DNA from 2 places in the Paenibacillus sp. MT86 genome. Region 2 is predicted to be linked to the other one. Evidence: riboswitches for the same ligand, from Rfam matches in the RefSeq annotation. Region 2 holds a riboswitch; the other holds the start of a gene.

Region 1 (12,231 bases), 410 kb from region 2:
GGGATTCTGATTGAGCTTGGTCATTGGGGTGCATAACTCCTTTCGGGGTTGTCTTCATACTCATCCTAGCATACCGTAACGAGTATTCTTTCTTTTACATTGCTTATTTATTTCAAGGGGCTTGTCGTTCGTTCGAGCCCCCTCGAGGAAATCTTGCGTCAGGCCGGGTTTTACCTGGTTTGGCATGCATCGAGGGGCTGCTCATTCAGGGGAATGTTTTGACGCCCGGCCTTTTGTGGTAAAATGTCGTTATGTTTGCTTTGATTCGTAAGGGGGTTAATACCATGAAACATAAATATCGGTTGTTGGCACTGGATATGGACGGTACGCTGCTTCAGGACGACCATGAAGTATCCGAGGAAACGGTGAAGTGGATCAAGGAGGCGGTACGGCACGGCATTCACGTCTGCCTCTCGACGGGCCGGCCGTTTCAGGATGCTTATCCGTATGCCAAGCAGCTTGAACTGACGACGCCGATGGTAACGGTGAACGGCGGCGAAGTATGGCGTGCGCCGTATGAATTGCATCGCCGCGCGCTGCTCGACAGCAAGCTCGTGGAACAAATGCATGAACTCGCGGTTGAAACCGGATCGTGGTTCTGGGCGTATTCAGTAGATAGGTTGTATAACTCTGAGAACTGGACCGACGATGTCGCGAATCAGGAGTGGCTTAAATTCGGATATAACACGAATGATCATGAGGTACGCCACAATATCATGATGCGACTGCAGGATATGGGCGGACTGGAGATCACGAACTCTTCGCCGGATAACCTGGAAATCAATCCGCAGGGCGTCAACAAAGCGACCGGGATCGGACAGGTGTGCGAGCTGCTCGGTATCAGCATGTCCGAGGTTGTAGCCGTAGGAGACAGCCTGAACGACCTGGCCGTCATCCAGCAGGCCGGCCTCGGCGTGGCCATGGGCAATGCCCAGCAGACCGTGAAGGATGAGGCGGATCTTGTGGTTTCCAGCAACAATGAGGACGGCATCGTCGAAGTCATCAGGGATCATATTTTGATCGAAGGGTGAGATGTTGATGGACGTATTGGGCTGGATTATCGTCATCGCTCTGTTTATCATTGGGATGGCCGGGGCGGTATACCCTATTCTGCCGGGGGTTGTCGCCATTTACCTGGCGTTGTTCGTTTACGGCTGGTTCTTTACATTCGAGCATTACAATGCATGGTTCTGGATTATCCAGACCATTATTCTGGTGGTGCTCTTCATTGCCGATTATGCGGTTAATGCCTGGGGAGTCAAGAAACTCGGCGGTTCCAAAGCCTCGATTTGGGGCAGCACGATCGGACTTATTATCGGACCGTTCGTGATACCGGCCTTCGGGTTGATTATCGGACCGTTCCTCGGCGCATTTCTGGGTGAAATGCTGGCAGGCTCGGGAGCAAGCAAATCCATGAAGGTTGGCTTCGGATCGGTTGTTGGATTGTTTAGCAGCATTGTGGTGAAGATTATATTGCAGCTTGCGATGATCATCATTTTCTTCATCTGGATTTTCTAATAGAGCATAGCAATCGCTGTAAGAGGCGCTTTGGAGGAGAAAGAAGGGTACGGTTTTGTCTAAGAAAGAGTCATTTATTAAAGGCACCATCATCTTGGCCGCTGCTGCGCTGGTAGCCCGGGTGCTGGGCCTTGCTCAGCGGGTGCCGCTGGAGCATATGCTGAATGATATCGGGGATGCCTCGTTTACGATCGCCAATAACGTATATTTAATGCTGTTAACGGTAGCCACGGCCGGCATTCCCAGCACGCTCAGTAAAATGGTATCGGAGCGCCATGCTTTGAACAAGCCTGCGGAGGCTCGGCGCGTCTATCATGCTGCGCTTATTTTTGCCGGGGCAGCAGGCGTTGTCATGACGCTGCTCCTTTACCTCGGAGCTCCTTTTTATGCCACTCATATAGCCAAGCAGCCGGAGGCCGCCGCTGCCATTCAAGCGCTCGCTCCGGCGCTGCTGCTGTTTCCGGCCATCGCCATGATGCGAGGATACTTCCAAGGTCGCAATAATATGACGGCTGGCGGCATATCGCAAATTATCGAGCAGATTGCGCGGGTTCTGACAGCGATCGGCTTGGCCTATGTGCTGCTGCGTTTGGGATATGACGATACCTGGATCGCGGCAGGTGCTTCCTTCGGGGGCGTCCTCGGCAGTATCGGGGCATTTGCGGTCATGCTGTATTTTACGGTGAAGCTTCGCCGAAGCGATCGTGAGCTCAAAATGCCGGCGGCGGACCGCTCGATTCCGCTTGGCGGGATATACCGGGATATATTCACGCTGTCTATACCGATAGTGCTGTCTTCCCTGGCTGTTCCGGCGGTCAACTTCATTGACAGCTCCATTGTGAAGCCGCTGTTGATCGGGCAGGTTGGTCTGGGAGAGGCTACTGCAGCCCTAGCGGTATTAGGAAACCGGGCGCAAAGCGTAGCGGGCATTCCGCCGATTCTAGCCATTGCCCTCAGCACCTCGCTCATTCCGATCATCTCTGCCGCTTTTGCGAGGAAAGATCAGGAGCATTTGGAACAGCAAGTATCGCTGGCCATGCGCGTTGCCATATTGACGGGTATGCCGATGGTGATTGCGCTCTGCGTTGCATCCTATTCCATCAACGGATTGCTGTTTAGTTCCCTCGGCGGAAGCGGGATCATCGGGTTCCTGACATTCGGTACGATTTTTCAGATCACGATGATGACAACGAACTCCATTCTTCTTGGAATTGGCAAGGCTAAGCTCTCGATGGTTCACGTGATGATCGGGATAGCGGTCAAGCTTGTTGCCAGCTTCCTGCTTGCTCCGTTGTTTGGCATTTACGGCATCATCGGGAGCACGGCTCTCTGTTTCCTTGTCATTACGATACTGAACGTCAGATCGATCAAGGCGATTGTATCCTTCTCGATCCTGGGCAAACGCTGGATGGGCTTCATACTAACGGTTGCTGCCGCAGGGGGGATCGGTTACGGCCTGAACCTGGCCGGTATTCAGATGGTCGATGTCATGCCGGCAAGGTTGGCATTTCTGCTGACCTGCCTGGTTGTAGGCGTAGCCGTAGTCATTATATATCTTGTGCTGCTGGTGGTGTTTGGCGTATTGCGGCAATCGGAGCTTAGCAGTTACCCGCGTCCTTTGCAGAAGGTATTCCGTCCGCTGATGAGGCTGCAGCCTGCGCGTATGCGGGAGCGGGGATAAACCTAAACCTATGATGCAAGAACAGCACGTCTATTCATTCATCCGTTAGAGAAGAGACCATTCCGGCCGTATCGGAATGGTCTTCTTTTATTGCCGGTGGAACGGATCGGATACGTCATGGGCGATGGAGGTTTTCTCCAGGACGGCCCGATGGGCGTGGGTGATATCCGGCAGCATCGGCGGTTTCGGTTTGCGAATATGCTTAAACATCGCGTGGCCCTGATACCAGTCGTACCGGGGAATCGGTTCCGGGGTTTCATCCTGCCAGATCTCCTCGAGACGGGGGCTATACAGACGACGGCCGTCCGGCAGCCATTCCGATTGGATAAGCTCAAGCCCCTCGTGGCCGTGATTCATGGCTTGATCCCGCGTCGGCGTAAATAACGCCGGCCAATATTCAGCGCGCGAGCCCTGATGCTTGGTGGAACGAGCGAATGCCAGCACGGCATGGTAGATATCCTCGTAACCGAACAGTAAAGCGTACAGCGAGCGGCCTGCCTTGATCCGGATGGACAGGTCGTCAAACTTGGGGATGGTGAGTCCGGCCAGCGGCCGGGTAGGGGATACGGGATTTTCGGCAGAGTCTGTGCTTGTCTGTTGGTTATGACCCAGCGGAAATACGATCTGATTCAACCGGGTTAGCTCATGCATCCGGAAGAGGGGATCCTGCAAAATATGCTGACGGTAAAAAGGATGTCTTGCCACCCGCCCCTCAATATAGTTCTGTTCATTAATGATGAGGGCGACCGTAAGCAGCGAACTGCCTTGGTCGTGCCAGAACCGTTCCCAGAACGGCGTCATGAACGATGAAACATGGAAGCGGGGGAGCAAATGGAATAAGGGTTTTCCTATTTTTCGACTGTGCATATAGAGAAGCAGCTGCGGATAGGCATCCTGAAAAATCAGCGCATTGCAGCGCTCCAGGAAACTGTACAGATGGTTTTGGAATGGGGGGGCCATGAGATCCGACATCAGCCCGCCCTTCAGATCGCTCATATTCCATCCGGCATTGCGTGATACCATATGGGCGAGCAAGGCCCAATGCAGCTCCGGATGCGACTCGTAACAGTCCAAATAGGCCTTGGTTCGGGTCACGTTGCTTCGGTTGGCGGCGGCAGCGGCCTCCTGAATGCGATGAACCAGCTCTTGCTCCTCATCCGTTGGCTGCAGGTCCGGCTCATGACCGCGAATATCGCTGTGACCTTCTTGCAGAGGGAGAAACGAAGAAATGCCCTGCGGCAGATAGGGATGGGAGGAGAGAATGTTCTTGAGCTGCCTGCGAATGGCCCTGACGGCTGTAGGATCCCACTGCAATTCATGCCTGTTCATCCGAAGCTTTAAGGAATATCGCCAAGCTGCCATCATACCCGACCATGATTCTGCCAGGGCTTGCGGAATGGCGGCTGTCCATGCCCCGTAATCCCTGCCCCGATTTGGTTTGTCCTTGGCTCCGTGCGAGTGCATGCCGGTTGTCACCTGCACTTTCTGATGATAATTCCAGACCGTGAACCTCATACAGTCAGTATGCTCTAAAATTTGACTTCCACTCAACAATTTGATTCACTAGGGGTGAAGGAATTCGACGTAAAGGGGAGATAACTAATGGAAAAAATCACTTCAGAAGCAGAATTTCAGGTTGCAATCCAGTCTCCACGACTGACAGTTGCCGTATTTAAAGCGGACTGGTGCGGCGATTGCAAGTTTATCGATCCATTCATGCCGGAGGTTGAGACGAAGTTCTCCAACCAATTGACTCTGGTGGAAGTTGACGTCGATGCTGTCGGTGACGTGAGTCAGCAGCAAAATATTCTGGGCATTCCTAGCTTTGTTGCATACTCTGACGGTCGTGAGCTGGTTCGCTACGTTAACAAACTCCGCAAATCGCGCGAGGAGATTGAAGATTTCCTGCAGCGTGCCGTAGACGTATACGGTACGATTCACAAGTAAGCAGTGACGATAGCACCGCCGCCTTTGAGCTATAACGGGCGGCGGTGTTGTTTTTACATTGGATATTATGAGGGGAATTGCGAAGTCAAGTACCTTGAGCATGAAGGTTTTGTTCATTTTTGAACATTTTGTCACAATCGCTCAAGTGACCGGGGCTGAAGAATCAGGTATAATGAAATGTGGACTGTATATGATGCGATCCTGTATAGGTTTTGAATAGTGAATGATTATGAGCAGCAGGTGAGATAAGTGAACGATAAACAATTAAAGTGGCTGAGTTACATAACATGCTTAATTATGTTCTGCGCGACTTTCGGGGGCATGGTTGTGACAAAGACGGGGTCGGGGCTTGGCTGCGGCCAAGAGTGGCCGCTGTGCAACGGTAAATTTGTTCCCGCTTACACGGTGTCCTCGATGATCGAATATTCCCACCGGGCCGTAAGCGGAATGGCCGGCTTGGCCGCCTTGGCATCGCTGATTGCGTTCTGGAAGTACAAGCGGGACCGCCGGGATTTGATGGCTTACGTCATCGGGACCTCGATATTCGTCGTGGTACAAGCCATCATGGGGGCCCTCGCAGTGGTTAAACCTCAATCCGCGGCGATCATGGCGCTGCATTTTGGCTTCTCGCTGATTGCTTTTGCCAGTTCGGTCATGCTGGCTTTGGGCATGCGCCGAATCGAACAAGCGAAGGGACCCGCTGACCTGGAGCGTTTGCCGCGGGTGGGCAAGGGCTTCCGAAATCTGGTCTGGGGCACAACGTTGTACAGCTACATCGTGGTGTATATCGGTGCATTCGTCAGCCATACCGATTCCCGGGAAGGCTGCTCCGGCTGGCCGTTGTGTAACGGAGAAGTGATACCGGAGCTGAGCGGAGGGGTCGGCATCGCCTTTATGCACCGCGTGGCCGCGCTTCTGCTGCTGATCGTGGTGGCGGTGATGGGGCATTTTGCATATTGGCGCAATCGCAATAACCGGGAGATCCAGATGCTGGGCATTTCGGCAACCGTGCTGTGCCTGCTGCAGGTGTTCAGCGGCGCCCTCATTATGGCTACGATGCATAACGAGGAAGTTTACGTATTCTCCGCACTGGGTCATACGCTGCTGATCTCGGCGCTGTTCGGCGTACTGTGTTATTTAAGCGTCCGGGTATGGCAGCTCAGCAAGCCGCTCGAAGCCGAAATACGGAAGGGCCACGACGTGCCCCGCGAAAAGATCGTATAAGGAAGAACGCCGATCATCCCGTAAAGAAAATCCAATATTCTATAGCATACATGCATGCAAAGTCCCCGGACCGGAGTTCGAGGGCTTTGTTGTATAGAAAGGAGCTGCCGGCAGCCGTATCGAAAAGGTTTGATAAGGCAACGAATTTGTTTATATTTAATAACACCGGAGAAATAACAAGTCGCTCCATGCTTATGGAGTTGTCTTCCCGTTTCGGGGGCATCCTAACAGGACGAGCCCGGATTGGCGCAGCAGATGATGGGTCATCTGCCAGTCAAGGGGATGCCGAAGGGCCTGATGGCGATCCGGATGAGTTGCCCCCGCGCGAGGATATCGCCGTGAAGACGGCCGCTGAGCGCTGGAATGAGTATATTGGCATTGGCACAATCGAGATCAAGAACCAAGGTTAATCTGATGACGCGAGGGGGTACCGCCATGCTTCGAATGTTACTTGGGGAACAGCCCCGGCAGAACAACGGCCTGCTTGAGGAAGCCATCGAATCGATGGTGAAGACAACCCGGCTGCTGCAGAAGGAAATGGATAAAAATCAAGATCCTACGCATGATTTTCGCAAGCTGGAGATTTGGACCCGGGGACTGATCGTCTCCCTGGATGAGCTGGAGCAGAGCTGGAATGCGGCCAAGCATTTCAGTCAATCGGTTCAATCGGGTTACATCGATGATATGTCGATTCAGGAGCAAGGGGAATATCAACGATATGTATATTTTTACAAAAACGGCTTCATCCGCGTATTCTCGATCCTTGACAAGCTGGGCACGGTGCTGAACGATTTGTTTGATCTGCATACCTCCAAGGTTAAGGCGCATTTTTCTTATTTTACGGTCCTGCGGCAGTTCAGATTTTTGAAGGCCCACGGTGAGCTGGCTGAAGAGCTGGAAGCGATCAAGGATCGCTACAAAGCACCGCTGAACGCGCTCCGCAAAAGGCGCAACGCTGAAATTCACTACATGAACTCCGAGATGCAGGATGATTTGTGGCAGCGCCATCAAGGACTGTCCGACAAAATCGAGCTGGAGGATATCGACAAGCACCTGGATGATCTCCAACAGGGCATCGATATGGTATGCCGCAGCCTGGCCGCCTCGTATAAATATACGAACAAGCTGTGGACTGAAAATGGAGTGCGGGCTTAGGCACAAAATCGCCATGAAATTCCTTTTGACAAAAGCCTGAAAAGAATCTATACTAACTATTGCATTCATTAAATGTTATCAAATCAGATCAATTTAATCGGAAAAAATTTCATATCGATGTTTTCTTATCGAGAGAGGCGGAGGGACAGGCCCGATGAAGCCCGGCAACCGACTTCTTGCGTACCATTGCTTAATGCGATGACGCTTGGAGTGACATGGTGCTAATTCCTTCAAAGCTATGGGATACCTTCAGCTTTGACAGATGAGAAAAGGCGTTGACTTTTACGTAAAGAGGGCCCTTTTTGATTCTACAAAAAGAGGCTCTTTTCTTTTGGGTAAATAGATATGAAGCTAAGGAAAAAGGAGGATTATCGGATTGATTGAGCTCAAGCAATTGACGAAGCAGTACGGAAAAGCCGGGTCATTAACAACTGCGTTGTCCGAATTGGATTTGTCGATTGAAAAAGGAGAAATTTTCGGAGTGATCGGACACTCCGGTGCAGGTAAAAGTACATTGATCCGCTGTATCAATTTACTGGAGCGTCCCACCTCGGGCGAGGTGTGGGTCAACGGCAAAAATTTGACGTCGCTCGGCAAGAAGCAGCTTCAGGCGGAGCGCCGTAAAATCGGCATGATCTTTCAGCACTTTAACCTGCTGTCTTCCGCGACGGTGTACGATAACATTGCGTTTCCGCTGCGTCTGATCAAGACGCCGAAGGCCGAACTGGAGCGCAAAGTATCCGAGCTGCTGGCTTTGGTCGGCTTGGAGGCGCATCGCGACAAATACCCGTCCCAGCTGTCAGGGGGCCAGAAGCAGCGGGTGGGCATCGCCAGGGCGCTCGCGAGCGATCCCGAAGTGCTGCTGTGCGACGAGGCCACTTCGGCCCTTGACCCGCAGACGACGGATTCGATTCTGCGCCTCCTGCTGGACATTAACAAAAAGTTTCATCTGACGATCGTGCTGATTACCCATGAGATGCACGTCATTCAGAGCATATGCGACCGGGTCGCCGTTATTCATCAGGGCGGCATCGTAGAGCAAGGACCGGTAACGGAAGTGTTCCTGAAGCCGAAGCATGAAGTGACGCAGGAATTCATCCGCCAGGAGATGGACAGCGGCGAAGCGCTGCGGCTGGCTATGCAGGGTCAGGTAAACGGCCCTTCAAGAGCGGTTCAAATCACGTTCCTGGGGTCGAAAACGTACGAATCGATCCTGTCCCATACCGTTCATGAGACGGGCGTGAATTTTGCGATTCTGCAGGGCACGATCTCTACGATCAAAGAAACGCCGTACGGCCAGCTCATCGTCCGTTTCGAAGGGGAAGAACGCGCAATTGAAGATACGATCCGGAAGCTGCTTGAACAAGGACTAGACGTGGAGGTGATTCATTGATGTTCGGACTTGATTTTACCCAGATCGACTGGAAAGAGATATGGACGGCAACATTGGATACCCTGCGGATGCTGGGAGCTTCGGCCTTGTTCAGCTTCATCATCGGACTGCCGGTCGGCGTGCTGCTCTACATGGCCGCAAGGTCCACGTCCGGGTTGGTACGCTTCGGCTACACGATTCTGTCGTTCATTGTAAACATTCTGCGCTCGGTTCCGTTCATCATCCTTATCGTGGCGATGATCCCGATTACGAAGTCGATCGTAGGTGTTTCGTACGGCGTGCTGGGCACCATTCCGCCGCTGGTGATCGGCGCTGCTCCATTCTTCGCAAGGCTCGTGGAAACGGCTTTGAATGAAGTGGATAAAGGCGTGATCGAGGCGGCTCACGCCATGGGCTCCTCGACAAGCCAAATCGTATGGAGAGTGCTCCTTCCGGAGGCTCGTCCGGGCCTGCTGGCCGGGATGACCATCACGATTGTAACCCTGGTATCTTACACCGCGATGTCCGGTCAAGTCGGGGGCGGCGGTTTAGGGGATTTGGCCATTAAGTATGGCTATTACCGTTATGAGACCGAGATCATGATTCTGGCTGTCGTGCTGATGATTGTCCTGGTCCAGCTGCTGCAGATGGCAGGAGATCGTCTGGTGCGGCATTTTACAAGAAAATAACGGATTGATGAGGCTTCAAGAAAGACAACATATAAATCATATATTTTTCGGAGGGAGAGTTTTAGAATGAAAAAATGGACATTGGCATTGATCAGCTTGACCTTGGTTACGGTGCTGGCTGCATGCGGCAGCAAGCCTGCGGATAACGCATCCGAGCCAGGGGGAACAACGGGAGGCGGCGGTCAAGAGACTGTGACCTTGAAAGTAGGGGCTTCGCCATCACCGCATGCCAAGATTCTCGAGCATATCAAGCCTGCGCTTGAAAAAGAGGGCGTAAACCTGGAAATCGTAGAATTCACGGATTATGTGCTGCCGAATACGCAAGTGGATTCCAAAGAAATCGACGCGAATTTCTTCCAGCACAAGCCTTACCTGGATAACGAAATCAAAGAGCGCAAGCTGGACCTGGAGTCCGTGATCGCCGTGCACGTGGAGCCGCTGGGTGCGTACTCCAAAACCATTACATCTGTGGATGAGCTGAAGGATGGATCGGTTGTAGCCATTCCGAATGATCCTTCCAATGCTGGCCGGGCATTGACGCTGCTGTCCAAGAACGGCGTGATTAAGCTGAACGACGAAAGCAAGTTGGAAGCAACCGCCAAGGATATCGTAGAAAATCCGAAGAACCTGGAGTTCAAGGAAGTTGAAGCCGCTATGCTGCCTCGTATGCTGGATGAGCTGGATCTGGCTGTCATCAATACGAATTACGCGCTGGAAGCGGGACTGGACCCAACGAAGGATGCGCTCTTCATCGAAGACAAGGACAATCCTTATGCCAACCTGCTGGTAGCCCGTCCGGACAACAAGGACACCGACGCCATCCAAAAACTGGCGAAGGCGCTGACTTCCGAGGACGTGAAAACCTTTATTGAAGAAGAGTACAAAGGTGCCGTCATCCCGGCATTCTAATTCGAGCAGTAAAGCTCGATATAATGTATATGAATTCATCGTATATGTGAAGAAAGGGCATTATCCAAAAAGACCTATCGGTCTTTGCGGATAGGCCCTTTTTTCTTTCTTTTTCTGTCGAATGGCCATTCCTGGTCGGAAGCAAGTTGTTCGGCCTTATCAAATCTTTTATACTGAAGGAAGGATATCCATCTGAGGAGGGAAAGCCTTGAAGGGAAAAGTGGCGCTGATTACAGGCAGTGCGACAGGTTTGGGAAAAATGACGGCACTGTCGTTAGCCCGGCAGGGATGTCATATAGCCATAAATTATGTGAACAGCAAGGATGAAGCGGAGGCGCTTTCCCGTGAAATCGAGGGGTTTGGCGTGAAATCCATCGCGATTAAAGCCGATATCGCCAGCGAGCCTGAGCTGTATTCATTGGTGGATCAGACGGAGGAGCGGCTGGGCAGCGTCGATATCCTGGTTAACAATGCTGGACCGTTCATTCGGGAACGCCGTCTGTTCTCGGAGTACAGCCGCGACGAAATCGTACATATGGTGAATGGCAATTTAACCGGCGTCATGCTGCTGGACCATCGCGTTCTGCCTGCCATGCGGGAGAAAAAATGGGGACGCATCATCCACTTTGGTTTCGGGCATGCGGGAGAAGCCCGCGCATGGCCTCAACGCTCCGCCTACGCGGCTGCGAAGGTGGGCCTGGTCTCCTTTACGAAGACGCTGGCCGTGGAAGAAGGGCCGTATGGAATCACCGTGAATATGATTTGTCCGGGGGATATCCGCGGGGCCAACAAAGAGAAAACCATCGATGAAGTATCCGGCATTCAGGACGGGTTGACTCCTCGCGGACGATCGGGCAGCGGCGAGGACGTCGCCAGGGTGATCGAATATTTATGCCTGGATAAATCGGATTTCATTACCGGCAATATTATGGATATATCCGGCGGGCTGGACCCGATTCGCCCGTTAATCAAGCCGGAATAAAACATCTCCACAAAGTGGAATCTACGCTTCGATGCTTATTCCATTTACTTTGCGGGGATCCCAAAACCATTAAATGCGACTCAAGAATTGCTAACGCTTCGCAGAAAACTTATATCTTCTTTAATCTCAAAAAAAGAGTCTTGGTCCCGCGAGGGAAACCAAGACTCTTTATAGTTAAAGAAGATTTAGAATACTTGAACTACTTCTTGGATGCCTTCTACTTCTTCAACCAGGGCGCGCTCGATCCCTGCTTTCAGAGTAATGGTGGAGCTTGGGCAGCTACCGCATGCACCCATCAATTTCAGCTTAACGATGCCGTCTTCAACGTCAACCAGTTCCACGTCACCGCCGTCGCGCTGCAGGAACGGACGAAGTTTATCAAGCACTTCAGCCACTTCATCATATACAGTGGTTTGCGTGTTTTCACTCATCTTGTTCAACTCCTTTCCTCCCTATATTATAGTACATAAACCGGCAAAATAAAATGCCAATCTTAAGGCAGGTCTAATAACAATGTCCATTATCATTGAGTTTTGCACAAGCAATTCCTATTTCGGCACGGATAAAGTGCTGCAGACGCTTGAAGGCAAGTACGATTGCCAGGTCATCGAATATGGCTGCCTGACCAGCTGCGGCCAGTGCTATTTGATGCCCTTCGCTTACGTGGATGGCGATTGGGTTGAAGCCCCTACGGCTGAAGAGCTGCTTGAGGTTGTCATCCGCAAGCTCGAAAGCTTTCGGGACGGCGAAGAGG
Region 2 (12,231 bases):
CGCCTCAAATTGACGGAGCAGGGCATTATGCTGAACGGGACCCGCGTATATATTAGCGTTAAAGTGCAAGCGGGCGATTTGGTCGAAATTCGGATGGAGCAGGAACGTTCCAACGATATGCTGCCCCAGCCCATGGAACTTCATATTCTGTACGAGGATGAGCATCTGCTTGTCTTGAACAAGCCGGCAGGGGTCATCGTGCATCCCACGCATGGGCATTACACCGACACGCTGGCCAACGGCGTCGTTCATTATTGGCAGGAGAAGGGCTGGAATTACCGGTTCAGAGCGGTTCACCGGCTCGATCAGGAGACTTCCGGCGTACTGGTAATCGCGAAGAATGCGTATATTCATCAGCATGTTTCCGAACAAATGATTGCCGGCACCGTCGATAAGAGGTATGTCGCTTTTGTGCATGGAAGACCTTCTTCGCAGACAGGCGATATTGACGGTCCGATTGATCGGGATCCGTTGGAGCCCCACCGGCGCATCGTAACTCCGGAAGGATATCCTTCGCTTACGCGGTATAGGGTATGCGAAACATACCCCTCCGCATCTTTGGTTGAATTGAAGCTCGAAACAGGCCGGACGCATCAAATTCGGGTGCATATGCTAAGCATCGGTTGTCCATTGATCGGAGATCAGATGTACAGGCATCCCGTATACAGCGATCAGGAATTGTTATCGAATGCGCCGGAGAGGGATGAGGATTCCCATGGGGCCGTCGGGTCATTGGATCCGTTAGCCGCAACGATCATGAGGCTGGACGGCTATATGGACAGGCAGGCGCTGCATGCGGCAAGCCTGACGCTGATGCATCCGATAGAGGGGAAGACGATGGTATTCACGGCCCCGCTACCTGAGGACATGAAATCATTGAGATTAGCGCTCGCGCAAGAAGCTGTCACTTCATTATGTAACACTACAACATTAGAGGGAGAACCTATTGAATGAGCAAACTGAAAGTATATCAATATCCGAAATGCGGGACTTGCCGCAACGCCGTGAAATGGCTGCAGAACGAAGGACATGAGCTGGAGCTTCAACATATTTTCGAACAACCGCCAAAGAAGGACGAGTTAGCCGACCTGATCGCCAAGAGCGGACTGGAGCTAAAGAAATTTTTCAATACGAGCGGCGAGGTATACAAGGAAATGAACCTGAAAGACAAGCTGCCCGGCCTTTCCGATGAGGAGAAGATCGAACTGTTGTCTTCCAACGGAAGATTGATCAAGCGTCCGATCGTGACCGACGGCGACAAAGTAACCGTTGGCTTCAAAGCGGAGCAATATCAGGAGGCATGGCAGAAGTAACGGTCGTTTTTGGGATATGACAGACACAAAAGACAACCTGCGACAGTGATTGATTACGAGAGTCACGGAATCGGTTTGCCGAAGGGCAGCCATTCGCCGGTAACGATGTCGTCCTGCTGATGAAGGCAGAGCATTCCATGGTCTTTCGACCATCGGAATGTTCTTTTTTTGTGAGCAGCCCGCGATAGGAAATTCAAAGAAATACCCTGTGACAAGCCCAAGTCCATATAAGGATATGGTATAATGACAAGGTATATTTTAAGGTTATACCAGAGAAGTTAAAGTTAGGAGCGATTATGACCGTGATACCCAATCCACAACCATCCTTAATGCTCGTCGACGGGATGGCTTTATTATTTCGTGCTTATTATGCAACCGCGTCCAGCGGTTATATCCGTCGTACCAAAGCGGGTGTGCCGACCAACGCGATTTACGGTTTCCTGCGGTATATGTGGGATGCCATCGATAAATTTCAGCCTACCCATGTGGCTTGCTGCTGGGATATGGGCTCAAAAACATTCCGCACGGAGCAATTCGCCTCGTATAAAGGCAATCGTCCGGAAGCGCCGGATGACTTGGTTCCGCAGTTCTCGCTGGTTCGCGACGTGACGGAATGCCTCGGGATCCCGAATCTGGGCGTTGTGGGTTATGAGGCCGATGACTGCATCGGTACGCTTGCCAGACGGTTCGGAGATAGCATGAACGTCATGATCCTGTCGGGCGACCACGATTTGCTTCAGCTCGTGAACGATTCGACTTCGGTCATCATTATGAAAAAGGGGCATGGCAATTATATGCACTATACACCGGAGACGCTTTATGCCGAAAAGGGTCTTTCTCCAAGACAGGTAATCGATGTAAAAGGCCTGATGGGAGATACGAGCGACAATTATCCGGGCGTACGCGGGATCGGCGAGAAGACGGCTGTCAAGCTGATCCAGGAATATGAATCCGTGGAAGGCATCCTTGCCAATCTTGATTCATTGACCAAAGGGGTTCGCACCAAGATCGAAGCGGATTTGGAGATGCTGCATCTGTCCCGGGCCCTGGCCGAAATTCATTGCGAGGTTCCAATGGAATGCGAGCTCGATTTGTGCCGCCTGAGCGTGGATCACGAACGTGCGTTAACCAAACTGGAGGAGCTGGAAATGAAGAGTCTTGGCCATCTTTTTGGGGTGGCGGTGGTTTCCTAGCCGCTTCAGTCGAAGGTGTCGTACCGGAGACATCCGCAGCAGGCCGAGGCACTTCTTCAATTCACCAGGAAGCCTGAAATCAGCGGCGTCTTCATGGTGGCTGGATCGTGTTTGTGGAGCCGTCGTCGTGACCATGACGAAAATGATCGGCTCGGGTTGCCGGAATGGCAGTCGATAAAAACATCACTGCGGTCCAGCATCAGTGCCTTTATACTGGAATCAGCGGCGGCACGCTGGATGTCCCGGCGCGCGTTTGTCGGCAGAACGGCCGGCGAAACGCCGCGGCTCGGAACGGGCAGAGGCAGAGAAAGAGGCAGGCAGACTTGACGGGAGCACAATGTTTACATATGCTTCGAATAGAGCTTGTTAGCAACCATATAGAGAACAAGGCACAGCACATCGTGGAGAGGATGGAAGAAGCATGAGTTTACTTGGAGCAATTGAAGCAGGAGGAACCAAGTTCGTTTGCGGCGTGGGTACGGAGGATGGAACGGTTGTGGAGCGAGTGAGCTTTCCGACGACAACCCCTGAAGAAACCATGGCAAACGTCTTTAACTTTTTTGCGGATAAGGATATAGAGGCGATCGGAGTCGGTTCGTTCGGACCGATTGACCCGGTGAAAGGCAGCCCGACCTACGGCTGCATTACAACGACGCCGAAGCCGCATTGGAGCAATTACAATATCGTCAAAGCATTGGAAGAGCGTTTTGACGTTCCGATCGGATTTGATACGGATGTAAACGGAGCTGCTCTTGGAGAATATACGTGGGGGGCGGCCCAGGGACTGGACAGCTGTCTTTATATCACCATCGGAACGGGAGTGGGAGCAGGCGCCGTGGTATCCGGCGAACTGATTCACGGCCTGTCCCATCCGGAGATGGGGCATATTTACGTCCGCCGTCATCCGGAAGACAAATATGAGGGGACCTGTCCTTATCATGCAGACTGTTTGGAGGGGCTTGCTGCGGGACCGTCTCTTGGCAAACGCTGGGGTGTTCCCGGCGTGGAATTGACGCCGGATCATCCGGCTTGGGAGATGGAAGCTTATTATCTCGCTCAAGCGCTGATGAATTATGTCCTCATCTTGTCCCCTCAGCGGATCGTGATGGGTGGAGGCGTGATGAAGCAGGAGCAGCTGTTCCCGCTGATCCGCACGAAGCTTCAAGAGCTGCTGGCAGGATATGTTCAGCATCCAAGCCTTCATGACGGGATCGATCAATTCATCGTTCCGCCGATGCTCGGCGATAATGCGGGTCTCTGCGGCGCATTGGCATTGGCCAAGCTGGCAGTGGATGAAGCCAAGAGCATTCAAGCTTAGCCTGATTTCTTATATAGGGCAAGTTCAAAATGGATTGGATTCTATTACAGATTATGGTATTATAGTTTCAACAGTATAATGTATGGAACGAAGGAAGCACCTTTCTTGCCGCTGCGCGGAGGAGAGGTGCTTTTTTGCGTTGTCCGCCTTTATGCTGATTGCGTAAACGGGAGGTTATCGAGGGATGCAAATTGTGTTCATGAATCGGATGAGCGGAGCGGATGAGTCAGGTCATCTCCGTTCGGCCCAAGTATGGATCGGCGAGGAAGAAGGAGGATGGCGACTCGGCTGGCGGAATATGGAACCGGACGGTGAAGTTTCCGATGACGAATGGTATGAAGGCAACTCATGGAATGAGCTGCTATGCGTGTATCGGCACCAGCTTGCGAAGAAGCTCGGAGAAGGCTTCCGCCCGCTAATCGAAGGGGTATTCCATGAACCTGGGGAGACCGGGAGCAAGAATCTCGGCACTCAGAAGCTGCAGTGTTACAGCGAGCTGTACGGATCGGAGGAGCTGTACACGGAGCTGTGCGCCTGGCGCAGGAGAAAGGCAGCATCCGGAAGAAAAGCGCCCTATTTCATTGCCAGCAACCGGGTGCTGCGTATGATCAGCGCTTTTGTTCCCCAGAGTGAGGAAGAGCTGCTGCAGCTTCCGGGAATCGGGGTTAGCAAGGCTTCGGAGCACGGGGTGGAATGGCTGGAGATTACGACGAAAACCGAGCGAACCACCACGTTTCCACTGGATTGGGTGTATACGCAGCTGCCGGAAGAGGAGTTCTTGTCCTGGCTGTATAAACAGAAGGAACAGAGATTTCAGCAGGAGCTTGAACGCTTCCGAACCCGCCGTGCGATGCTGATTGGCATAGCCGAGGGCGCTTCGCTGACCGAGCTTGAAGCGCGTACCTCGCTGTCGCGCCGGGATTTGGTCGAGGAATTGGAAGGGCTTGAGAAGGAAGGCTATGATACGGAGCAGCTGCTCCAGGTCGAATTGAACACGATGACGGCTGCGGAGCAGGAAAACGTATGGAAGGCGTTTGAAGAGTTGGGCGATACGTTTCTTAAACCTGTGTTACAGCGGGTATACGGACAGGGACAAGCGGAGAACGCAGAAGCAGAAGAGCTGGGCGGAACGGAGAGGCTGTATGAGCGGCTTCGTCTCATACGGATCCGCTTTCGGCGCGATCAGCCCGGCAAAGCGAATGCCGGTTAATCTGCCTTAAACGAAGTCAGGACGGATTCTCCCGGTTGCAGGGAGATCCGTCCTGATGCTAATTCGCCGTGCTTGTAGATTGAGTTTGAATTGCGGCCGTTCGTATGAACCGTTGTGATCCGGCCAGTACTCTCCCCTTTGACCAGGGTGCCTCATATCCAATCTTTTTTACGGAACAGGTAAAACATGAGCGCGCCGGCAAAAACCATGATGCCGATAACCACATAATAGGAATATCTCCAATGAAGTTCCGGCATATACTCAAAGTTCATACCGTAGATGCCCGTAATCAGCGTCAATGGAATAAAGATCGTTGTAATAGCGGTAAACACGCGCATGATTTCATTGGCCCGATTGGCGATACTGGATTGGTAAGCTTCCCGAAGGTTCCCCATGAGATCCCGATAGGTCTCGAACGTTTCGGAAATTTTAACGGCATTTTCATAGATATCGCTGAAGTATTTCTGCAGCTGGTCATCGATCAGCCGAAGATCTTTTTTGTTGAGCGTATTGATAACTTCCTTCTGAGGTCCAAGCACCTTCTTCAACCAAAGAATCTCGCTTCGCAGACCGATGATCTCGCTGAGATGGGATTTTTTGGTATGCATCAGAATGTCTTCCTCCAGCTTTTCAATCCGCGCTTCAATTCGGTCCCCTACGGAGAAGTAGTTGTCCGTGACGAGGTCGATCAAGAGATAGAGGAAGCGGTCAGGCGTGCTGACTTCATCCTCCCAGAGTAGCGGTTTGACGGTGCGGAGCTCATGGATCTTTTGCTTGGTCACCGTAATAATAAAATGCCTGCCCAGGAAAACATTCAATGCCCGAAGGAAAATCTCTTCGTCGTCAAACCGGATGCTGTTCACGACGATAAAATAGTGGTTCTCGTATATTTCAATTTTGGGACGCTGCTCCTCTTCGCTGAGGCAATCCTCAACGGCAAGATCATGCAGGGAGAAGAGGGGCTGCAGTTCGGCTAAATCATCCACGTCCGCATCCAGCCAGTAGAAGCCGCTGGCCGGAGCTGTCAGCGTCATTTCGATGTCATCAACAGGGGTAAATACGCCCGAATCGACCAACCGGATTTTCATCTGATATCACTCCTTTGTCTAATCCAAGCTGCTTAAGTCAAGCAGTTAAGGCACAGGATATCAGCCCACCGGTGTACGGGCATAAATCGAGGAAGGTTAGAATACGATAAAAAGCGCATGAAAAATAACGCTGCCCTCTGCCGGTAAGCTGATCTTGATCCTATGCGGTTGTGCGTCTTGTGCATCCAGTTTCTGGCTCGGGTCACCGTCCATCTTCCATGTCACCTCTTTCATACTCGGTTTTAAACAGCACTTGTCTAGTATAACGCCGGGTGTAGGACCTTTCAAGTGAAATCCGGAGCAGTCCAAGGGCCATGATATAGGGTATGGAAACCTTTGGTGAAGTGTGACAAACTCATGAAAAGGTTCTTGACGAAAAATTGAGGATGATTTAAAGTAGGTATCAATTACGAAACAATTCCAAACAACTGAATAAAGCGAAATCTTATCAAGAGCAGGTGGAGGGACTAGCCCTATGAAACCCGGCAACCGGCGGCAACATCGCACGGTGCTAATTCTTGCAGGAGATACGACGATTGTATAAGCCGTTGTATAGCCTGACAGATGAGAGAGGCGCATTGTGATACGTATATGATGACCTTTCTCTACTTCGAGAAAGGTCTTCTTGCGTTTATACAGTCTAACGCTCTTTCTCACAGCTTTATGGATGTATCATTTCATATTTCGAAGGAGTGAGCCGAGATGCCAATTAAAATTCCGGATGCCCTGCCGGCAAAGGAAGTTCTGGCTGGAGAAAACATTTTTGTCATGGATGAGAGTCACGCGTTTCATCAGGATATCCGCCCGCTGCGGATTGCGATCCTGAATTTGATGCCAACCAAGGAAACGACGGAGACCCAGCTGCTGCGATTGATCGGCAACTCCCCGCTCCAGGTGGATGTCGTCCTTCTTCACCCGAGTTCCCACGTATCGAAGAATACGTCGGCCGAGCATTTGAAATCATTTTACAAAACCTTTGAAGAAGTGAAGAACCGTCGTTTTGACGGCATGATCATTACAGGAGCTCCGGTCGAGCAGCTGGAGTTCGAAGAAGTGAATTACTGGGATGAGCTTACTGAAATTTTTGAATGGACCAAGACCCATGTAACCTCCACGCTCCATATCTGCTGGGCGTCGCAAGCCGGGCTTTATTATCATTACGGCGTGCCGAAATACAGCCTCGAGGAAAAGTGCTTTGGCGTATTTCCGCATACGATCAATGAAGCGTGTACCAAGCTGCTCCGCGGATTTGACGAAATGTTCTTTGTTCCGCATTCCCGTCATACGGAAGTTCGGCGCGAAGACATAACAGGCGTGGATGATTTGGTCATCCTGTCCGAGTCCGAGGAAGCAGGGATTTATTTGGTATCCAGCCGGGACGGCAAGCAGATTTTTGCCACAGGGCATTCCGAGTATGATGCGGACTCCCTGAAATGGGAGTATGACCGGGACGTTGCCAAAGGCATGGACATCGCGCTGCCGCGCAACTATTACCCGAACGACGATCCAACAAGAACCCCTCCGTCCATATGGCGCGCGCATGCAAACTTATTATTCACTAATTGGCTCAATTACTATGTATATCAGGAAACGCCATATGATATCGGTCCGCAAATTTAAAAGCGTACGGGAGGAGAGTTTGTGATGGAGAAGAAACCTTTGAATATAGAGAGCCGGCTGGCACAGATCGGATCGGTGCAGGAACCGGTAACGGGAGCAGTGAATTTTCCGATTTATCAGGCTACGGCATACCGCCATCCTAAATTAGGCCAGAGCACGGGGTTTGATTATGCCCGCACCAAGAATCCGACCCGTTCGGTACTCGAGGATGCTTGCGCCGAGCTGGAATCCGGTGACGCCGGCTTTGCCTGCAGCTCGGGCATGGCGGCCCTTCAGACGATTTTTGCGCTGTTCGGTCAAGGCGATCACCTGATTGTGTCGCTCGATCTGTACGGAGGGACGTATCGGCTGCTGGAGCGGATCATGTCCAAGTTCGGGGTAACGGCAACCTACGTGGATACGAACGACTTGGATGCGCTGGAAGGATCCAGACGACCGAACACGAAGGCCGTATTTATCGAAACGCCGACCAATCCGCTCATGATGGTTACGGATATCGAAGCCGTCTGTACGTGGGCAAGACGCCATCAATTGATCAGCATCGTGGATAATACGCTGCTAACCCCGTATTTCCAGAGACCCATCGAGCTTGGGGCGGATATCGTCATACATAGCGCCACCAAGTATCTGGGAGGGCATAACGATGTGCTGGCAGGCATCATCGTGACGAAGGGCAAGGAATTATCCGAGGAGATGGCCTTCCTTCATAACTCCATCGGGGCGGTGCTGAGTCCTTCCGATTCCTATCAGTTAATGAGGGGAATGAAGACACTCGCGCTTCGCATGGACCGGCACGAATCGAATGCAACCGCGGTGGCAACCTTTTTGACAACCCACCCGGCGATCGGCGAGGTGTATTACCCTGCTCTGCCGGATCATCCGGGGCATGAGATCCAGAATCGCCAATCCAGCGGCAACACGGGCATCTTCTCCTTCAAGGTGAAGGACGCCCGCTATGTCGAGCCGGTGCTGCGGCACATCAAACTGATTGCATTCGCAGAAAGCCTCGGAGGCGTCGAGTCCCTGATGACATACCCGGCGGTCCAGACCCATGCGGACATCCCGCTTGAGATTCGGGAAGCGATCGGCGTGGACGACCGCTTGCTTCGGTTCTCGGTCGGCATCGAGCATGCGGATGACCTGATCGCGGATTTGGATGCTGCGCTGGGCGCGGCTATGGCAGAAGTGGAAGGGAGCACGGGAGCATGAGCATCGATAAAGGTCTATCCGGCTTGGGAACGGAAACCAAGCAGGTATCAGTAAAACAGGGACACCAAGAAGAACTTCGTTTCGAGACGAAACTATTGCATTTCGGCGGGGAAATCGACCGGGCAACCGGCGCCTCAAGCGTTCCGATCTATCAAGCCTCGACGTTTCATCATGAAGACGTCTTTAACCCGCCGCTGCACGATTACAGCCGTTCCGGCAATCCGACGCGGCAAGCGCTGGAAGATTATATCGCCCTCTTGGAAGGAGGCGTGCGCGGCTTCGCTTATGCATCCGGCATGGCGGCGATCTCCAGCTCGTTCATGCTGCTGTCCGCGGGCGATCACATGATCGTGACGGAGGACGTATACGGCGGAACCTACCGCCTGCTGACCAGCATACTGAGCCGTATGGGCATCGAGAGCACCTTCGTCGACATGACCGATCTGGAGCAGGTGAAGGCGGCCCTCAAACCGAATACAAAAGCGGTTTATATGGAAACCCCTTCGAACCCGACCTTGAAAATTACCGACATCGGCGCCGTCACGGATTGGGCGAAGGAGCAAGGCCTGCTTACCCTGCTGGACAATACGTTCATGACGCCGTTCTATCAGCGCCCGATCGAGTTCGGCGTGGATATCGTCATCCACAGCGCAACCAAATTCCTTGGCGGACACAGCGATGTGCTGGCAGGTCTCGCCGTAGCCAGAACCCAGGAGCTGGGAGACCAGTTGAAACAGCTGCAAAATGGTTTGGGCACGGTGCTTGGAGTGCAGGATTCCTGGCTCCTTATGCGGGGCATGAAGACGCTCGGCACTCGGATGGCCCACTCCGAGCAAAGCGCGGCCAAGCTGGCGGCCTGGCTGCAAGGGAGAAGCGACATTGAGCAAGTGTATTACCCCGGCCTCTTGAATCATCCGGGACGGGAAGTCCATGAGAAGCAATCGAGCGGTTACGGCGCGGTCATCTCCTTTGACGTCGGCTCAGGCGAGCGTGCGAAGCAGGTGCTGAACCGCGTGAAGCTGCCGCTGGTAGCCGTCAGCCTGGGAGCAGTGGAAAGCATCCTGTCGTATCCGGCGATGATGTCCCATGCGGCCATGGGCGAGAAGGTTCGGCATGAGCGCGGCATTACCGACGGTTTGCTCCGCTTCTCGGTCGGACTGGAGGATGTGGATGACCTGATTGCCGATTTGGACCAGGCCTTTTCTGCCAGCAACTAAAGATTTTTATGAAGCAATGAACCTCATTTGAAGATTTGCCAAATCATAGAATTCGGCATCCTGTCACGGACGGGATGTCGTTTTTAATGGCGGAATGTGGTAGGATGGGATAGATGAAGTTTTACTGGCGATTTGTATTTTGTTTTAAGTAGGGAGGCTGCAAGAATGAGTGCGGTAAACCGTATATTGGATAAAGCTTTACGCGGTGAGCGTTTAAATTTGGAAGATACCGTGACCCTTTTTGAGAGTGATGAGATCGAGAAGATTGGCCATGCGGCGGATGTGATGACCAAGCGCCTGCATCCGGATCCCATCACGACGTTTGTTATCGGCCGGAATATCAACTACACCAACATATGTGATGTATTCTGCCGTTTCTGTGCTTTTTATCGCAGACCCGGCTCTTCCGAGGGCTATGTTCTGCCGGATGAGACGATCTTCCAGAAGATTCAGGAAACCGAGGACGTCAACGGTACTGAAATTTTGATGCAGGGCGGAGTCAATCCGGATTTGCCTTTCAATTATTATACGGATCTGCTTCGTAATATTAAGAAGCGGTTCCCTAACATTACGATGCATTCCTTCTCCCCGGCGGAAATCATGAAGATGGTGGAGATCTCCGGGCTCACACTCGAAGAGGTGATGCGCGAGCTTCACAGCGCCGGTCTGGATTCGCTGCCTGGCGGCGGCGCGGAGATTCTGGATGATCGCATCCGCAAAAAAGTCAGCCGTTTGAAAGGTACATGGCGGCAATGGATGGATGTCATGCAGACGGCCCATAAGGTCGGCATGAACACGACGGCTACCATGGTGATCGGTCTGGGCGAAACGATGGAAGAGCGTGCGCTACATATGCTTCGCGTGCGTGACGCACAGGATGAATGCATCCAGAACGGGTATGACTCCAAAGGCTTCCTTGCCTTCATTCCGTTTACCTTCCAGCCGGACAACACGAACCTCAAGCGCGAGCGCGAAACGCCGGAAGCGTACCTGAAGACGGTAGCCATCGGCCGGCTTGCGATCGACAACGTGCCGAACCTGCAATCGTCCTGGGTAACGATGGGGCCTGAGATCGGCAAGCTGTCGCTCAGTTACGGCTGCAACGACTTCGGCAGCACGATGATGGAGGAGAACGTGGTGTCTTCCGCAGGCGCCGTGTACAAGGTCAACATTGAATCGATTATTCAATTAATCCGCGAGACCGGCAACATTCCGGCTCAGCGCAACACCCGGTATGATATCCTTCGCGTGTTCGAGGATAACAGCACCGTGGAGCGCGACTTCGTAATGCAGAACTAATCGCATAATTTATAATCCGCAAGACGGGCCGACTCGGCCCGTTTTTTATTTAGATATCAGAAAGTATACACTCAAAAAGCATGAACCTTCCTGATATCGCAATAAAAAATTACAGAAAAGAGCGGCAGGCCCTTCATGGAACGTGCGTTGATAAACATTTTTAATATGCGCGCCGGGACTTGCTTGTTTTTCCAAGCAGGAGTTCCGTATATACCCGAGCGGGTCCCCATATACTGAAAAGGGAACTCGAAAGGAGTGATTCCATGGAACTGTTCAGCATTTCTGTCGGTACGCGGACGGAAGACGAGAAAAAGGCGTTCCACCGCATATTGTCAGACAAGCAGAAAGAGCTACATAAACAGTGCAAGCCGCTCAAATTCACATTCAGCGCTTCGAATGACCGCGTGATTTGGACGTGCTCCGGCAAGCTTCCGCTGTCTTCGTGGACCGCATCGGCCGACACGCTGCGCCGGCTTGCTGCCGAAGCGGTCACGGCTTACATTCTGGAGGAGAAGGAGCAGGAGATTGCTGCACGGTTAATGTTCTCGGAATTCGAGTTTGATGATGAGGAAGAAGCAGGGCGGATTTTGCAGTGGTTTTTGATGCTCCTGCAAAAAGAAGAAGGCCCGTCCGGGGATTTCTGGCAGAGCCGCAAGCGCAAGCTGTACGAAGGCATATATCAATGCCTTAACGAGGCGCCGGAGCTCAATCTGGACGGTTTCATGACCTTCAGGCTCCAGTCCTATGAACAGGAGCTTCGCGAG

Evidence for each region. Region 2 has a riboswitch for S-adenosylmethionine ahead of metA (homoserine O-acetyltransferase MetA). Riboswitches for the same ligand answer to the same signal wherever they lie in the genome.
Region 1: it holds a riboswitch for S-adenosylmethionine, as region 2 does, so the genes downstream of both, AC3RCL_RS27270 (methionine ABC transporter ATP-binding protein) here and metA (homoserine O-acetyltransferase MetA) in region 2, are expected to answer to the same signal.

The regions. Positions count from the first base shown of each region.
Region 1 is NZ_CM179499.1:5,995,512-6,007,742, reverse strand. It holds gene AC3RCL_RS27315 (SRPBCC family protein) at 1-24, opposite strand, end outside; gene AC3RCL_RS27310 (Cof-type HAD-IIB family hydrolase) at 285-1,031, shown strand; gene AC3RCL_RS27305 (DUF456 domain-containing protein) at 1,039-1,518, shown strand; gene AC3RCL_RS27300 (putative polysaccharide biosynthesis protein) at 1,574-3,199, shown strand; gene AC3RCL_RS27295 (DUF2515 family protein) at 3,287-4,663, opposite strand; gene AC3RCL_RS27290 (thioredoxin family protein) at 4,802-5,146, shown strand; gene AC3RCL_RS27285 (COX15/CtaA family protein) at 5,396-6,370, shown strand; gene AC3RCL_RS27280 (hypothetical protein) at 6,457-6,780, shown strand; gene AC3RCL_RS27275 (Cthe_2314 family HEPN domain-containing protein) at 6,806-7,525, shown strand; SAM riboswitch class I at 7,648-7,794, shown strand; gene AC3RCL_RS27270 (methionine ABC transporter ATP-binding protein) at 7,902-8,918, shown strand; gene AC3RCL_RS27265 (methionine ABC transporter permease) at 8,918-9,586, shown strand; gene AC3RCL_RS27260 (MetQ/NlpA family ABC transporter substrate-binding protein) at 9,653-10,495, shown strand; gene AC3RCL_RS27255 (SDR family oxidoreductase) at 10,704-11,477, shown strand; gene AC3RCL_RS27250 (NifU family protein) at 11,663-11,908, opposite strand; gene AC3RCL_RS27245 (YuzB family protein) at 11,991-12,231, shown strand, end outside.
Region 2 is NZ_CM179499.1:5,587,455-5,599,685, reverse strand. It holds gene AC3RCL_RS25175 (RluA family pseudouridine synthase) at 1-954, shown strand, start outside; gene AC3RCL_RS25170 (arsenate reductase family protein) at 951-1,313, shown strand; gene AC3RCL_RS25165 (5'-3' exonuclease) at 1,610-2,506, shown strand; gene AC3RCL_RS25160 (hypothetical protein) at 2,522-2,833, shown strand; gene AC3RCL_RS25155 (ROK family protein) at 2,928-3,824, shown strand; gene AC3RCL_RS25150 (HRDC domain-containing protein) at 4,009-5,034, shown strand; gene corA (magnesium/cobalt transporter CorA) at 5,187-6,122, opposite strand; SAM riboswitch class I at 6,565-6,693, shown strand; gene metA (homoserine O-acetyltransferase MetA) at 6,825-7,742, shown strand; gene AC3RCL_RS25135 (PLP-dependent transferase) at 7,767-8,951, shown strand; gene AC3RCL_RS25130 (aminotransferase class I/II-fold pyridoxal phosphate-dependent enzyme) at 8,948-10,168, shown strand; gene mqnC (cyclic dehypoxanthinyl futalosine synthase) at 10,334-11,467, shown strand; gene AC3RCL_RS25120 (putative sporulation protein YtxC) at 11,731-12,231, shown strand, end outside.